DNA from 3 places in the Microbacterium sp. NPDC056003 genome. Region 2 is predicted to be linked to each of the others. Evidence: predicted binding sites of a transcription regulator. Region 2 holds the regulator's gene; each other region holds the start of a gene.
What was found. The regulator HrcA, encoded in region 2, represses chaperone genes, less so after heat shock. The targets are predictions, from matches to a motif close to TTNGCACTCGNNNNNNNCGAGTGCNAA.
Positions count from the first base shown of each region.

Region 1 (5,231 bases), on a different contig from region 2:
CGCGCCGACGGCACGGTCTCGGAAGCCCGCATCCCGATCGCCGACCTTCGCGTCGGCGAGGAGTTCGTCGTGCGCCCGGGCGAGAAGATCGCGACCGACGGCGTCATCGCGTCGGGGACGTCCGCCGTCGACGCATCGATGGTCACGGGCGAGTCCGTGCCGGTCGAGGTCGGCCCCGACGACGCAGTGGTGGGCGCGACCGTGAACGCCGGCGGTCGCCTGGTCGTCCGTGCCACACGCGTCGGCGACGACACTCAGCTCGCGCAGATGGCGCGGTTGGTCGAGCAGGCGCAGTCGGGCAAGGCCGAGGTGCAGCGCCTCGCCGATCGCATCTCCGGGATCTTCGTGCCGATCGTGCTGCTGATCGCGATCGCGACGCTCGTCACCTGGCTGGCACTCGGCTACGACGCCGCCATGGCCTTCACGGCGGCCGTCGCGGTGCTGATCATCGCGTGCCCCTGCGCGCTCGGCCTCGCGACCCCCACTGCCCTGCTCGTCGGCACCGGACGCGGCGCCCAGCTCGGCATCCTCATCAAGGGTCCCGAGGTGCTGGAGTCGACCCGCTCGGTCGACACCGTCGTGCTCGACAAGACCGGCACCGTCACGAAGGGTCGCATGGCGCTCGTCGACGTGGCCGTGGCGGAGGGGGTCGGCCGCGCCGAGATCCTGCGGGTGGCCGGAGCCCTCGAGGATGCCTCCGAGCATCCGATCGCCCAGGCCATCGCCCGCGACGCGCGTGCCGAAGCGGGCGACCTCCCGGCCGTCGAGTCGTTCCAGAGCGTTCCCGGCAAGGGCGTGACGGGTGTCGTCGACGGGCGCGCGGTCATCGTCGGACGCGAGGCTCTGCTCGCCGACTGGGCGCTGAAGCTGCCGGCTGAACTCGGGGCTGCGAAGCGCGCGGCGGAGGCGGGAGGACGCACCGCGGTGCTCGTCGCCTGGGATGCCGAGGTGCACGGCGTGCTCGTCGTGGCCGACGAGGTGAAGCCGACCAGCCGGGAAGCCGTCTCGCAGCTGCGTGCGCTCGGACTGCGCACCGTGCTGCTCACCGGAGACAACGCCGCCGTCGCCCGCTCGGTCGCCGACGAGGTCGGCATCGACCAGGTGATCGCCGAGGTTCTGCCGCACGACAAGGTGGCCGTCGTCGCACAGCTGCAGGGCGAGGGGCGCGTCGTCGCGATGGTGGGCGACGGCGTGAATGACGCCGCCGCCCTCGCGCAGGCCGACCTCGGGCTGGCCATGGGCACGGGGACGGATGCCGCGATCGAGGCGTCCGACCTCACCCTCGTGCGCGGCGACCTGCGCAGCGCCGCCGACGCGATCCGCCTGTCACGCGCGACGCTCGGCACGATCAAGGTCAACCTGTTCTGGGCGTTCGCCTACAACGTGGCCGCGATCCCGCTGGCCGCACTCGGACTCCTGAACCCGATGATCGCCGGCGGGGCGATGGCACTGTCCAGCGTCTTCGTCGTCGGCAACAGCCTGCGGCTGCGGTCGTTCCGCAGCCGCGCGAGTGCCGCCGCGGCATCCGCTCCCCTCGACTCCACCCGCCCCGCCCCGCATCCGGAGGTGCACCGTGAACACCACGCCTGACACGATCGAGACCGTCGCCGCCGCCGACCACGCGCACCACGGCTACATCACCGACAAGGACAAGTACCTCAACCGTCTGCGTCGCATCGAGGGCCAGGCCCGCGGCATCCACAAGATGGTCGAGGACGAGAAGTACTGCATCGACATCCTCACGCAGATCAGCGCCCTGACGAGCGCGCTCGAGGCGGTCGCCGTCGGCCTGCTCGACGACCACCTCCGTCACTGCGTGGTGGACGCCGCGCGGCTGGGCGGCGCTGAGGCCGACGCCAAGATCACCGAGGCCACCCAGGCCATCGCGCGCCTGGTCCGCTGAGCCCACCGGCTCGCCACGATCAGATCGGGCGGTCAGCGCACTGCGCGCACGCGGCGTGCGTAGAGCACGGAGTCGACCGTCAGGATGATCAGCGCGAGCCACACGAGCCCGAAGCCGATCCAGCGCTCGAGCGGCATGGGCTCGCCGAGCACGAGCCAACCCGAGAGGAACTGCATCACCGGCGCGACGAACTGCAGCAGGCCGATCGTGGTGAGCGAGACGCGCCGGGCGCCGGCCGCGAACAGCAGCAGCGGCACGGCGGTGACGACGCCGGTGAGGCTGAGGAGCACGGCGTGCTCCCAGCCGTACGCTCCCATGGTGAGTCCGCCGGTGACGCCGACGATGACGAGGATCACGGCGGCGATCGGCGTGAGCCACATCGTCTCGAGGGTGAGCCCGCTCACCGCGTCGACGGACGGGCCGACCTTCTTCTTGACGAGCCCATAGGTGCCGAAGGATGCCGCGAGCACGAGAGCGATCCACGGGAAGGACCCGTAGCCCAGCACGATGACCAGCACGGCCCCCGCCGCGATGCCGATCGCCACCCACTGGGTGGGCCGCAGTCGCTCCCGCAGCACCAGCACCGCCAGCAGGACCGTGGCGATCGGGTTGATGAAGTAGCCCAGGCTGGTCTCGATGACGTGCCCGGTCAGGGCGCCGTAGATGAACACCTGCCAGTTGACGTAGATCAGGGCGCCGGCGAGCGCCGTCAGTCCGAGCAGCCGGGGCTGCCGCATGATCGCCACAAGGCGGGGCCACGTGCGGGTGACCGTGAGCAGCAACGCGCAGAAGACGAGCGAGAGCAGGATGCGCCAAGCGACGAGCTCCCACGGCCCGGTGGGCGCGAGGAGCAGGAAGTACAGGGGAAGGAAGCCCCACAGCGCGTACGCGCCCAGGGCGTAGGCGCCGCCGAGCGTGCGTTCGCGGGCTGCGGCGGCGGCGATGCCGTGGCTGCCGGTCGTGACGCCGAGGTCGAGCGCGGTCGAGTCGTCGAGCGGCTCCGCCACGTCGCGACCGGACGGGGACGACGACTCGTGGCTCACCGATTCAGCCTATGCCCGCACGGATCGCGCCCGGTCCGCTGCGCGGGTCGGGCGCCCACGCCGGCCTGCCGACCTCCGGCGGATTCCTGCCACCCGCGGCTGTCACACGGAAAGACGAGAGGGCCGGATGCCGAAGCATCCGACCCTCTCGTCTGTGCGATGTACGCGATGTCAGCGGACGACGACAGCCAGGACGTCGCGAGCAGACAGGACGAGGAACTCGTCGGCGCCGAACTTGACCTCGGTTCCGCCGTACTTGCTGTAGAGCACGCGGTCACCGACGGCGACGTCGAGCGGAACACGGTTGCCGTTGTCGTCGATGCGGCCGGGGCCGACGGCGACGACTTCGCCCTCCTGCGGCTTCTCCTTGGCAGTGTCGGGGATGACGAGGCCACTCGCGGTGGTCTGCTCGGCCTCGACCTGCTTGATGACGATGCGGTCCTCGAGCGGCTTGATGGAAACCGACACGGTCTACCTCTTCTTTCCTTGAGACTGAAGACTCGTTAGCACTCTGATGGTGAGAGTGCTTACTTCAAGTCTAGGGATGCGCTGGCACTCACGCAACGTGAGTGCCAACCACGTGACGGTCGGGCCCCTCGCGAAGTCCGGGACGAGGTGGTAGACCTGAGCTGGGCCCCAGGGGCCCGCGTCCGAACCTGGGGGCAGGACACTCGAATGACAGCGCCGTACTGTGTCGCAGTTGACGTGGGAACCAGCCGCATCGCGGCCGCGACTGCGCACGTCTCGCCGGTGGGCGATGTCCGGGTCGCCCCGTTCCGGCTGGGACGCGCGGCCGACACTGCGGCGAGCGCGGCTTTCGTCACCGAAGGCGAGCTCGTGTTCGGCGACGCCGCGGACCGACGGGGCCTGACGAATCCCGGTCGCCTCCTCCGCGGATTCGTCCGCCGGATCGGAGATGACGTCCCCTTCCTCGTGGGCGATCGACGCGTTCGGGCCGACGAGCTCTTCGCCCGCGTGATCTCCTGGGTGGTCGATGCGGTGACGGAGCGCCAGGGCACGGCGCCCGCAGCGCTGGCTGTGACGGCGCCCCAGGCATGGGGTTCATACCGCCACGAGCTCATCGCGGCCTCTCTGGTGCGGGAAGGGTGGCCGCACGTGGATGTGCTCCCGGTCGCTGAGGCTGCGGCGCGCCACTACGAGACCACACATCCGCTGCCTGCCGACCACGCCATCGCCGTGTACGACCTCGGCGGCGGAACGTTCGATGCCGTCGTCGTGCGAAAGGATCGCGATGACCGTGTCGCCACCGTCGGAGAGCCGACGAGCTTCGACGACTTCGGGGGCTCGCACTTCGACGACGCGGTCTTCCAGCACGTGATCACCGCTGCCGGTGTCGAGACGCACATGCTGGGCGAGGGCTCGATGCTCGGCCTGAAGGCCTTGCGGCGAGAGTGCACCGATGCGAAAGAAGCGCTCTCGTTCGACAGCGAGACGACCATACCCGTCCTCGTCGAAGGTCATCACGTCTCGGTGCGACTCACCCGGGCGGAGTTCGAGGCCATGATCGAACCCGGGGTGGTGCGCACAGTCGAGGCCCTGACCCGGTCGCTCGAGGGCTCCGGGCTCGATGTCGAAGACGTCGACGCGATCCTGATGATCGGCGGCTCGTCCCGCATCCCGCGTATCACGCAGCTCCTCTCCGAACGCCTCGACCGCCCCCTCGCGGTCGACGTCGATCCGAAGGCGGCCGCAGTTCTCGGCGCCGCGCACCGCACGGCCGAGCTGCGTCTGCGCGGAGACAGCTCCCAGGTCGTCGACACCGGGACCGACAGCCGTCCGGTCGAAGAGCCACCCCCTGCGCCGGCGGCAGCGCCGGCCTCGCGGTGGCGGTGGTTCCGGCATACTCCCGCCCTGACATGACGCCAGCCCCCGACCGAGCCCATGTCCCAGACGCCGATCCCCGAACCCCTGCTCCCGAACGCACCAGGGCGATGGCCGAGACTCGCCGTCACCCGAGTCGAGACCATCGTCGCCCACACGGGCCGGCCCATCCGGGGACTGGTCATCGGACCCGCGGGGTCCGGCAAGACAGCGCTTCTGCACCATCTCCACCGCTCCCTCGCCCACCGCGGGACGACGACTCTGGCGCTTGCGTCGCGCCGCCCTTCGGACGAGACGCCGCCGGAGACGGTCGTTCTCGTCGACGATGCGCACCTTCTCGACGACGGTGCCTTGGCGTGGATCGCCGACCGGGTCGACGACCCGGATGCAGGCATCGTCGTCGCCCGACGACCGTGGCCCCCTTCGGAGCGGCTTCACGAGAT
Region 1 covers NZ_JBHJXQ010000001.1:704,761-709,991, forward strand. The annotation lists gene ACFC1W_RS03275 (heavy metal translocating P-type ATPase) at 1-1,590, shown strand, start outside; gene ACFC1W_RS03280 (metal-sensitive transcriptional regulator) at 1,574-1,903, shown strand; gene rarD (EamA family transporter RarD) at 1,936-2,847, opposite strand; gene groES (co-chaperone GroES) at 3,118-3,414, opposite strand; gene ACFC1W_RS03295 (Hsp70 family protein) at 3,652-4,827, shown strand; gene ACFC1W_RS03300 (LuxR C-terminal-related transcriptional regulator) at 4,849-5,231, shown strand, end outside.
Region 1: groES (co-chaperone GroES) is a predicted target of HrcA. The motif match lies at 3,496-3,522, and genes of this name have one in related genera.

Region 2 (5,231 bases):
GCACGTGCACGTCGACGCCCGGATGCTCCTTCTCCACGACGCGCAGCAGGCGGTCCTGCGGTCCCAGCAGCTGCACCATGGCGACGCCGTCGGCGTACACCCGGTCGATCACCGGATCATGGGGTTGTTCGTCAGGCACCAAGGCTCGCTTCCTCGAGTCCTCCGGCGAGCACGTGGGCGTGCACGTGGAAGACGGTCTGGCCCGCATTCGGACCGGTGTTGAAGATCAGACGGAAGTCGCCGTCGGCGTGCTCGGCCGCCAGGCTGTTGGCGAGGCCGACCATCTCGGCCATCAGCTCGGGGTCGCCCGCGGCGAGCTCGACGACGTTGCGGTACTCCTGTGTCTTGGGGATCACCAGAAGGTGCACCGGCGCCTTGGGCGCGATGTCGCGGATGGCGAACGTGTTCTCGGTCTCGGCGATGATCTCGGACGGGATCTCCCCGTTGCGGATGCGCGTGAAGATCGATGGCTCGCTCATCCCGCAAGTCTACCGACGAGGGTCCGGCGTGGGTCGGACGGGTCGAGGCAGCTTGGGCTGGTGTGGGCGGCGCGAAGTCCGCTCACCACCGGCCGAGCGAGGCGCTCACGACAGCCAGCGCCGCCGGGCCGGCCGTCGACGTGCGCAGCACGCTCTCGCCGAGGCGGACGAGCACGGCCCCCGAGGTTTCGAGGTCGGCGAGCTCATCCGGCGCAATGCCGCCCTCGGGGCCGACCACGAGCAGCACGTCCGATTCCTCGCCGGCGAGGTCGACGCCGGTGAGACGCGCGGTGCCGGTCGGTTCGAGGACGAGGGTGCGGGATGCCGCGGCCCGGCGCAGCAGCTCGCGGGTCGTCACCAGCGGCGAGACCTCGGGGATCCACGCGCGATGCGCCTGCTTGGCCGCCTCGCGCACGATCGTCGCCCAGCGGGCGCGGCCCTTCTCGGCCTTCGCGGCGTCCCATCGCGACACGCTGCGAGAGGCCTGCCAGGGCACGATCTCGTCGATCCCGAGTTCGGTCGCCGCCTGGACGGCGAGCTCGTCGCGGTCGCCCTTGGCGAGCGCCTGCACGAGCACGACGCGCGGACGTGGGGCCGCGGCATCCGTTCGCGATTCGATCCTCACCACGACCTCGCGCGGCGCGACCGACGCGCACCGGCCCGTCAGCCAGGCGCCGCGGCCGTCGCCGACCGTGACCTCCTCGCCGACGCGCACGCGCCGGACCGACGCGGCGTGGTGCGCCTCCGCACCCGTGAGCACCACGGTGTCGCCGGGACCGGCGCCGGTCGGCTCATCGAGAACGAAGTGCAGTACCACCCGTCAACCCCGGAACCGGTCGCGCAGCTTGGCGAACAGACCCTGGTGGAACTCGGACAGCCGGGGCGGCGGTGCCTTCGTGCGCTTGGCGAAGTCCTCGATGAGGGCGCGCTCCTTGCCGTCGAGGCGCGTCGGGGTGACCACGTGCACGCCGACTCGCAGGTCGCCGCGCTGGGTGCCGCGCAGCGGCGTGATGCCGCGGCCCTTGATCGTGAGCACGTCGCCGGCCTGCACGCCCGGGCGGATCTCGAGCTCGACCGGTCCGTCGAGCGACTGGATGGTCGTCGTCGTGCCGAGGATCGCGTCGGGCATCGACACCTCGAGCGTCGCCAGCAGGTCATCGCCGTCGCGACTGAAGACCTCGTGGGGCGTGACGTTCACCTCGATGTAGAGGTCGCCGTTGGGGCCGCCGGCGGGACCGACCTCGCCGGATCCGGGAAGCTGCAGCCGCAGGCCGGTCTCGACACCGGCGGGGATGTCGAGCGACACGGTGCGGCGCGCGCGCACGCGGCCCTGTCCCTGGCACGTCGCGCACGGGTACGGGATGGTCGTGCCGTAGCCCTGGCAGACGTTGCACGGCTGGTTGGTGAGCACGTTGCCGAGCAGGCTGCGCACCTGGCGCTGCACGTGGCCGGTGCCGTGGCAGATGTCGCACGTGACCGGCGTCGTGCCGGGCTGGCAGCACGAGCCCTGACACGTGTCGCACAGCACGGCCGTGTCGACCTCGATGTCACGGTGGACGCCGAAGACGACGTCGCCCAGCTCGAGGGTCACGCGCACGAGGGCGTCCTGGCCGCGCTCGCGCCGTGACCGCGGACGACCCGCACGCCCGCCGCCGCCACCGGCCGCGCCGAAGAACGTCTCGAAGATGTCGTTGAAGCCGCCGAACCCGCCGGCACCGCCGAACGGGCTGTCGGTGCCGCCCATGTCGTAGCGGGCGCGCTGATCGGGGTCGCTCAGCACGTCGTACGCGTGCGTGACGAGCTTGAACCGCTCGGATGCCTCTTCGCCCGGGTTGACGTCGGGGTGCAGCTCCCGCGCCAGGCGCCGGTACGCCTTCTTGATCTCGTCGAGGGATGCGTCCTTCGAGACGCCGAGGACCTCGTAGTGGTCAGCCACATTCGCCTTCCTGCCCGCGGAAGCCCGCGGGGATCGTTCGTGTGCGCGTCCGCGTCAGCGGCTGCTCTCGTCTTCCTCGAGCATCCGCGTGAGGTAGCGCGCGACGGCTCTGACCGCCGCGAGGTTGGTGGGGTAGTCCATGCGGGTCGGGCCCATGATTCCGACCCGGGCGCGCGATCCGGTCGCGTCGTAGTCGCTGGCGACGACCGAGGCCTCCGACAGCCCGAAGGGCTCGTTCTCGCGTCCGATGCTGGCGGCGAGACCCTTCTCGTCGGCGACCATCTCGCCCATCAGCCGCAGGATCGTGACCTGCTCCTCGATCGCCTCGAGGAGCGGGTAGATGCTGCCGCGGAAGTCGGCCTCGCGACGGGCCAGCGTCGCGCTGCCCGCCATGACCAGCTTGTCCTGGCGGAACTCGTCGAGCTCCTCGGCGACCACGCGCACGATCTCAGCCGTCGCCGCCTCGTGAGGCGCGGTCATGACCGCGGCGTTGTCGAGACGCTCGGCGATGCGGGTGAGTCCGTCGCGCACCGACCGGCCGACCAGCAGCGTGCCGAGCTCGGCGCGGATGCGCGCGAGGTCGGCCTCGTCGAACTCGTCGCGCACGAAGGCCATCCGCTGCGAGACGCGGCCGGTGTCGGTGACCACGATCACGAGCATCCGCCCGCCGCCGAGCTGCACGAGTTCGACGTGGGTCACGTTCGCGCGGGCGAACGACGGGTACTGCACGATCGCAACCTGACCGGTCAGCTGGGTGAGTGCGCGGACGGTGCGCGCCAGAACGTCGTCGAGGTCGCCCGGCCCCTCGAGGAACGAGGTGATCGCCGTGCGCTGCGCCGTGGAGAGCGGGCGCACGTCGGCGAGGTGGTCGACGAAGACGCGGTAGCCCTTGTCGGTGGGCACGCGACCCGACGACGTGTGCGGGGCCGCGATGAGCTCTTCGTCCTCGAGCAGGGCCATGTCGTTGCGGATGGTCGCCGCCGACACGCCGAACGCGTGCCGCTCGACGATCGCCTTGCTGCCGACCGGCTCGCGCGTGTCGACGTAGTCCTCGACGATCGCGCGCAGCACCTGGAGCCCTCGCTCGCTGACCATCCCGCCTCCTCACGCCGCTGCTGGCACTCGCATGACTGGAGTGCCAATTCTACCGGATGCCCCGACCCGCGGCCGGGAGCGTGACGGTCGTATCCGCTACTCGGTGAGGGCGCGCACGACGGCGTCGGCGAGCAGGCGGCCGCGCAATGTGAGCACGATCCGGCCGTGGAGCGCCGTGGGCCCGTCGACGAGCCCGTCCGCGATGAGCGCCGCGACCGCCCGGCGCCCCTCTCCGAGCAACTCCGAGACGGGCAGCCCCTCGCGGATGCGCGTGCGCAGCAGCACGTTCTCCAGCGTCCGCGCCTCCACATCGGGCACCTCGCGAGCGGCGGCCGGGGACTCCCCCGCCGCAAGGCGCTGCGCGTACGCGGCGGGGTGCTTGACGTTCCAGAACCGCACGCCGGCGATGTGACTGTGCGCACCGGGGCCGAAGCCCCACCAGTCGGTCCCCTGCCAGTACGCCAGGTTGTGCTGCGAGCGCTGGTGGACGCCGCGCGACCAGTTCGACACCTCGTACCAATCGAAGCCGGCCGCCGCGAGCAGCTCGTCGGCGAGCTCGTACATGTCCGCCTGAAGGTCGTCGTCGGGCGCAGGCACTTCGCCACGGCGGATCTGCCGGGCGAGCTTCGTGCCGTCCTCGATGATCAGCGCATACGCCGACACGTGGTCGGGCGCGAGGCCGATCGCGGTGTCGAGCGACGCACGCCAGTCGTCGAGCGACTCCCCCGGCGCACCGTAGATGAGGTCGATGCTCACATCGAGGCCGGCGGCGCGCGCTGCGGCGACCGCGGTGCGCACGTTCGCCGGATCATGGGTGCGGTCGAGCGCCGCGAGCACGTGGGGAACGGCCGACTGCATTCCGATGGAAAGACGCGTGACTCCGGATGCCGCGAGCTCGGCCGCGACCGCATCGGTGACCGTGTCGGGGTTGGCCTCGACCGTGACCTCGGCGCCCTCGGCGATGCCGAACGCCTCGCGCACGCCGTCGAGCATGCGGCCGAGGTCGCCGGGCGGGAGCAGTGTCGGGGTGCCGCCGCCGAAGAAGACCGTCGACGCGGGGCGCAGCGGTCCGGTGCGCTCCAGCACGCCGCGCGCCAGCGCGACCTCGCGCAGCAGGGTGTCGGCGTACTGATCCTGGCGTGCGCCGCGCAGCTCGTCGGACGTGTACGTGTTGAAGTCGCAGTAGCCGCAGCGCACGCGGCAGAACGGCACGTGCAGGTACACGCCGAACGGCGTCGTCGCGTCGATCGCCGTGCCCGGAGGGAACGAGCCGTCGGCGGGGACCGGCTCGCCGAGGGGAAGCGCGGAGCCCATCAGCAGCTCACGCGGGCGTCGTGTACAGCGGCGAGATCGCCCGCAGGTACCGCGTGAAGAGCTCGCGCCGGCGTCGGCGGATCAGGCCGGGCAGCAGCCGGTAGACGAACGACGACGGCGCATCGAAGGCGCGCACGGTGAACCACACCTCGTCGTTGTCGTGCCAGTCGAGCATGAACGACTCCTCGCCGCTCACGACGGAATCGCCGACCGTGCCGAGGGCGAAGCCGATGCGCCGCGGCTCTTCGACCGCGAAGATGACGCGCAGCTCGGCATCGGCCCGCAGCCCGCGCACGCGACCGTCCACGCGGATCGTCGTGCCCGCGCCGACGTACGGCGTGCCGTCGGCGTCGTAGCGGAGATCGGACTCGGAGCGGCTGGGTGCGATCGGGTTGCCCTCGCCGTCG
Region 2 covers NZ_JBHJXQ010000002.1:335,546-340,776, forward strand. The annotation lists gene ACFC1W_RS10910 (PhoH family protein) at 1-79, opposite strand, end outside; gene ACFC1W_RS10915 (HIT domain-containing protein) at 132-479, opposite strand; gene ACFC1W_RS10920 (16S rRNA (uracil(1498)-N(3))-methyltransferase) at 562-1,296, opposite strand; gene dnaJ (molecular chaperone DnaJ) at 1,300-2,415, opposite strand; gene hrcA (heat-inducible transcriptional repressor HrcA) at 2,470-3,510, opposite strand; gene hemW (radical SAM family heme chaperone HemW) at 3,607-4,824, opposite strand; gene ACFC1W_RS10940 (DUF1990 family protein) at 4,832-5,231, opposite strand, start outside.

Region 3 (5,231 bases), on a different contig from region 2:
CTTCCGCGTGCTCGGAGTGGATCAGCGCGGTCACGGTCTCAGCGACAAGCCGCACGAGCCCGAGGCGTACGGCATGGATGCACTCACGGCCGACCTGGTGGCCGTGCTCGACACGTACCTCCTCGCCTCGGTGTTCTATGCGGGCTACTCGCTCGGCGCGCGCGTCGGGTGGCAGCTCGCGGTGAACGCGCCCGAGCACGTCGAGCGGGCCGTGCTCGGCGGCATCCCCGACGGACGCCCGCTCGCGCGCCTGCAGATCGAGCAGGCCCGCGCCTACGCCGAACACGGCACGCCCGTCGAGGACCAGGTCACGCGCAACTACGTGACGCTGGCCGAGCGGGTGCCAGGCAACGATCTGCGCGCCCTCGTCGCGCTGGCGGAGGGCATGCGCCTCGGCGACGCCGATCCCGATCCCGATCGGCCGCCGCAGCAGACGATCCTGTTCGCGACCGGCTCGGAGGATGCGATCCTCGAGCGGTCGCGCGCGCTCGCCGCGGCGACACCGCACGGAGACTTCGTGGAGCTGCCCGACCGTCACCACTTCAATGCCCCGGGGTCGCGCGACTTCCGCCGGGCCGCGGTGGGCTTCTTCACACACGATTGAGCCGCTGCGCCACTGTGCGCACGTCGAGGGTGGTGCCTGAGACATCGTGCTCATCTCGATGTGATCACGGGGGGCATTCTGTCGGCGCGACCGCGTAGCCTGGAGGAGTGAGCGCCTACGTCTCGGCGTTCGAGCTGTTCTCCATCGGTGTAGGACCCTCGAGCTCCCACACGGTCGGTCCCATGCGGGCCGCCCTCGACTTCGTCGTCCGTCTGCGCGAGGAGGGCCTCCTCGACTCCGTCGCTCGCGTGACGTGCACTCTGTACGGCTCGCTGGGCGCCACGGGCATCGGCCATGGCACGCCCGACGCCGTCGTCGCCGGACTCATGGGCCTCGAACCCGAGACCGTCGATCCCGACGCCGTGCGCTCGGCGTGGGCCGCGTGGCGCGAGGGTGCGGAGCTGCCGCTGGCGGGGACGCACCCGATCCCCTTCGCGAAGGACGACGTCGTCTTCGAGCCGCGCACCCGGCTGCCCGGGCATCCGAACGCCATGACCCTCGAAGCCTGGTCGACGACACGCGGCGGACGCCCGAGACGGATCGGAGCGGATGCCGCGACCGCCGCCGTCCGCGAGACCGGTGCCGCTTACGCGCTCGGTGCAGGTGCCGCCGCGACCGCCCTCGAGCACGCCGCCGACGGCCCCGGACTCGTGCTGCGCGAGACCTACTACTCGGTCGGCGGCGGATTCATCCGGCGCGAAGGCGAGCCGCCGCGCGTACGGACGGCGAGCTTCCCATTGGATTACGGGTCGGCCGAGGAGCTGCTCGCACTGTGCGACGAACACGGGCTGACGATCGCCGAGCTCGCCCGCATCAACGAGGAGGCGCTGCGCGATGACGAGCACATCGCCAGCGGGCTCGATGCCATCTGGGACGCCATGGCGGGGTGTGTCGACGCGGGACTCCACGCCGAGGGCGTGCTTCCCGGCATGCTTCAGGTGAAGCGCCGGGCCGGAGCCATCCGCGTGCAGCTCGACGAGGCCGAGTCGGACGGACGCCGTGAGCTTCCGGGCGAGTGGCTGGGTGCGTTCGCGCTCGCCGTGAACGAGGAGAACGCCGCGGGAGGCCGCGTCGTCACCGCTCCGACGAACGGGGCGGCCGGCATCCTTCCCGCCGTGGCGATGTACTGGTGGCGGTTCCTCGCCGACTCCGGTCTCGGCGCCGGCAACGCCGTCACTCCGTACGGCGAGCTCGTGGGCAGTGCGCTGCTCGGCTACGACGGGCACGCCGCGGCGCCGGACGAGACGTCCGGGTGGGATGACGCGGCAGTCGCCGAAGCGAACCGTCGCCGTGGCATCCGCCGATTCCTCCTCACGGCCAGCGCCCTGGGCTCGCTATTCAAGGCCAACGCGTCGATCTCGGGGGCGGAGGGCGGCTGTCAGGCCGAGGTGGGATCGGCGTGCGCGATGGCGGCGGGCGGGCTGACCGCCGTGATGGGTGGCACCAACCGGCAGATCGAGAACGCCGCGGAGATCGCGATGGAGCACCACCTCGGCCTTACGTGCGATCCGGTCGGGGGCCTCGTGCAGATCCCCTGCATCGAGCGCAATGCGATCGCCGCGTCCACGGCGGTGACGGCGGCCCGGCTCGCGCTGCGTGGCGACGGCTCGCACTACGTCTCTCTCGATGCGGTCGTCGAGACGATGCGCCAGACCGGGATCGACATGTCGCACAAGTACAAGGAGACGAGCGAGGGCGGCCTCGCGGTGAACGTCATCGAGTGCTGACCGACATCCTTCGGGCGATGAAGAGGCTGGCACTCTCGATGTGAGAGTGCTAATCTGTGATTAGTTGAGTCGACTCGACTCAACTCTCAGATCAACCCCCACATCGCAACAGAAGGAGTAGACAATGGCCACGTACGACCCGTTCCGCGACTTCGACCGCCTCGCGTCGAGCCTCATGGAGGGGCGCCGCGGACCCCGCCGCATGCCGATGGACCTCTACCGCGACGGCGACCACTACGTGCTCACCGCCGACATGCCGGGAATCGACCCCGGATCGGTCGACATCGACGTCGACGGGCAGCTGCTGACGATCCGCGCCGAGCGGTCGCTCACCACGGGCGAAGGTGTGAAGTGGATCACCCGCGAACGCGAGGCCGTGAGCTTCCTGCGGCAGCTCAACCTCGGTCAAGGCATCGACACCGACAGCATCACCGCCGACTACAGCAACGGTGTGCTGAGCGTCACGATCCCGGTGAGCGAGAAGGCCAAGCCGCGCAAGATCGAGGTCCGCTCCAGCGCCGGAGCCGGCGCCGGAGCACAGACCATCACCGCGCAGGAGAGCCGCGAGGAGCCGCAGCCGATCGAGCAGTGAGCGCACAGCGACGACCCGGCCATCCCCGGCTACCCGTGACCCGGGTGATCCCGGTTTCTGACGCCGGCCACCGCCCCGCAGCCCTCCGGCCGCGGGGCGGTGTCGTGCGTGCCTAGGATCGAGCCGTGTCCGAACGCGAACTGACCACCCCGGTGCCGTTGACGCTCCCGAACGGCGAGCTGAATCCCGACGCGATCGGATGGGCCAGGCGGCCGCTCGTCGACACCCGCGGAATCGGGCGCGGGTGGGGCCGCAACAAGCGGTGGGAGTACTGGAACGTCATCACCCCGACGCACATCATGGCGCTGACAGTGTCGTCGATCGACTACGCGGCGGTCAGCGAGGTGTGGGTGTTCGACCGCGCGACGCAGCGCGCGATCGGCACGAACGTCTCGGCCGTACTCGGCCGGGCGACGCTGCCGTCGAGCCTCGAGCAGGGTCCGTCCCGAGCGCGGGCGAAGGATCTGGCGATCGACATCGACGAGGTCGACGGAGGCACCCGGCTGCGCGCGGCGACGCACCGTGCGTCCTTCGACGTCGTCGCCGAGCTGCCGGAGGCCCACGAGCGCCTCGCCGTCGTCGTGCCGTGGAGCAGGCGTCGGTTCCAGTACACCGTGAAGGATGTCGCGCGACCGGCGTCGGGACGCGTCGCGTTCGACGGCGAGGTCTTCGACGTGCCGGCCGGGGAGTCCTGGGCCGTGCTCGACCACGGCCGCGGCCGCTGGCCCTATGACATCCGCTGGAACTGGGGAGCGGGCTCCGGCGTCTCCGATGGTCGGGTCATCGGCATCCAGGTCGGCGGCAGGTGGACCGAGGGAACCGGCTCGACCGAGAACTCGATGCTCATCGACGGCCGGCTTCACAAGATCCATGACGAGCTCGCCTGGGATTACGACCTCTGGCGCTGGCGGCAGCCGTGGCGGGTGTCGGGCGGGGGGCTCGAGGCATCCTTCGCGCCCTTCTACGACAAGCGCACTCGCACCGATCTCGGCGTCGTCGCATCGAGCACCGATCAGTGCTTCGGAACGTGGAGCGGCACGTTCCGCACCGCCGAGGGCGAGGAGATCGCGTTCGACGGCATCACCGGCTGGGCGGAAGAGGTGCACAACCGCTGGTGAGCGGATGCCGTTGCTCCGTGCCCTCCGCCGCGCGGTGGCCCGTGTCGGAGGGGCGGTCGTAGGCTGAGCGCGTGGTGGAGTACGTCGTTCCCGCGCCGAAGCGGCGCCGCGGTCGACCCCGGGCAGGCGAGTCGGACGCGCGCGACCGCATCCTCGCGGCCGCGATCGAGGAGTTCGGCAGCGCCGGCTACGACGGCGCGACGATCCGCGGGATCGCGGCGCGCGCCGGCGTCGACTCGGCGCTGATCCACCACCACTTCGGCACCAAGGCCGACCTCTTCGGCGCCGTCATCGACGCGCCGATGCGGCCCGACCTCGCGCTGCCCGAGATCCTCGCCGGTCCGCGACATGAGGTGGGCGAGCGGATCGTGCGCTACGTCCTCGAGACGTGGGAGGTGCCCGAGGCGAGGCGACGCGGTGTGGCACTGCTGCGGACGGCGATCGGCAACAAGCTGACGACACCCCTCGTCGCGGGGTTCCTCTCGCGAGAGCTCATCGGGCGCATCGCCCGGACGCTCGAGGTGCCCGACGCGGAGCTCCGCGCGACCCTTGCGGGGTCGCAGATCGCGGGCATGCTGATTGCGCGCTACGTGCTGCGCCTGCCGGGCCTGGCCGAGGCATCCCTCGACGACATCGTCGAGCGCGTCGGCCCGACCGTCCAGCACCACCTGTACGACTGACGACGACACGGAAGGAAGACATGACGTTCCAGGCATATCTCGACAACGTCGAGGAGAAGACGGGACTCACTCCGCGCCAGTTCATCGAACTCGCCTCCGAGAGGGGCTTCGGTCCCGGCACCAAGGCGGGGGAGATCGTGACGTGGCTGGGTGAGGACTACGGGCTCGGGCGCGGTCACGCGATGGCTCTCGTGCACGTGATCACCAAGGGACCGCAGATCAGCGCGAAGCACGTGGGCACCGGCACCGTGCACTCCGATCCGTCCGACATGCTCTGGCTCGACGGCAAGGCGACCAATCCGAGCTCCTAGCCCTTGACGGGCGGGCAGGCCGGGCGAATAATTCATCGCGTGGTGAATAAAGCGCCGGGCCACGCCGTCGAGGTGCGCGGCCTGCGAGTGCGCCGCGGCTCGACCGACGTGTTCCGCGGCCTCGACTTCGACATCCCGCGCGGGCAGATCACCGGTCTGATGGGCCCGTCGGGCTCCGGCAAGACCACGCTCATGCGGT
Region 3 covers NZ_JBHJXQ010000001.1:1,901,234-1,906,464, forward strand. The annotation lists gene ACFC1W_RS08595 (alpha/beta fold hydrolase) at 1-604, shown strand, start outside; gene ACFC1W_RS08600 (L-serine ammonia-lyase, iron-sulfur-dependent, subunit alpha) at 712-2,331, shown strand; gene ACFC1W_RS08605 (Hsp20/alpha crystallin family protein) at 2,456-2,923, shown strand; gene ACFC1W_RS08610 (DUF2804 domain-containing protein) at 3,049-4,041, shown strand; gene ACFC1W_RS08615 (TetR family transcriptional regulator) at 4,113-4,721, shown strand; gene ACFC1W_RS08620 (DUF4287 domain-containing protein) at 4,742-5,032, shown strand; gene ACFC1W_RS08625 (ABC transporter ATP-binding protein) at 5,072-5,231, shown strand, end outside.
Region 3: ACFC1W_RS08605 (Hsp20/alpha crystallin family protein) is a predicted target of HrcA. The motif match lies at 2,358-2,384, and genes of this name have one in related genera.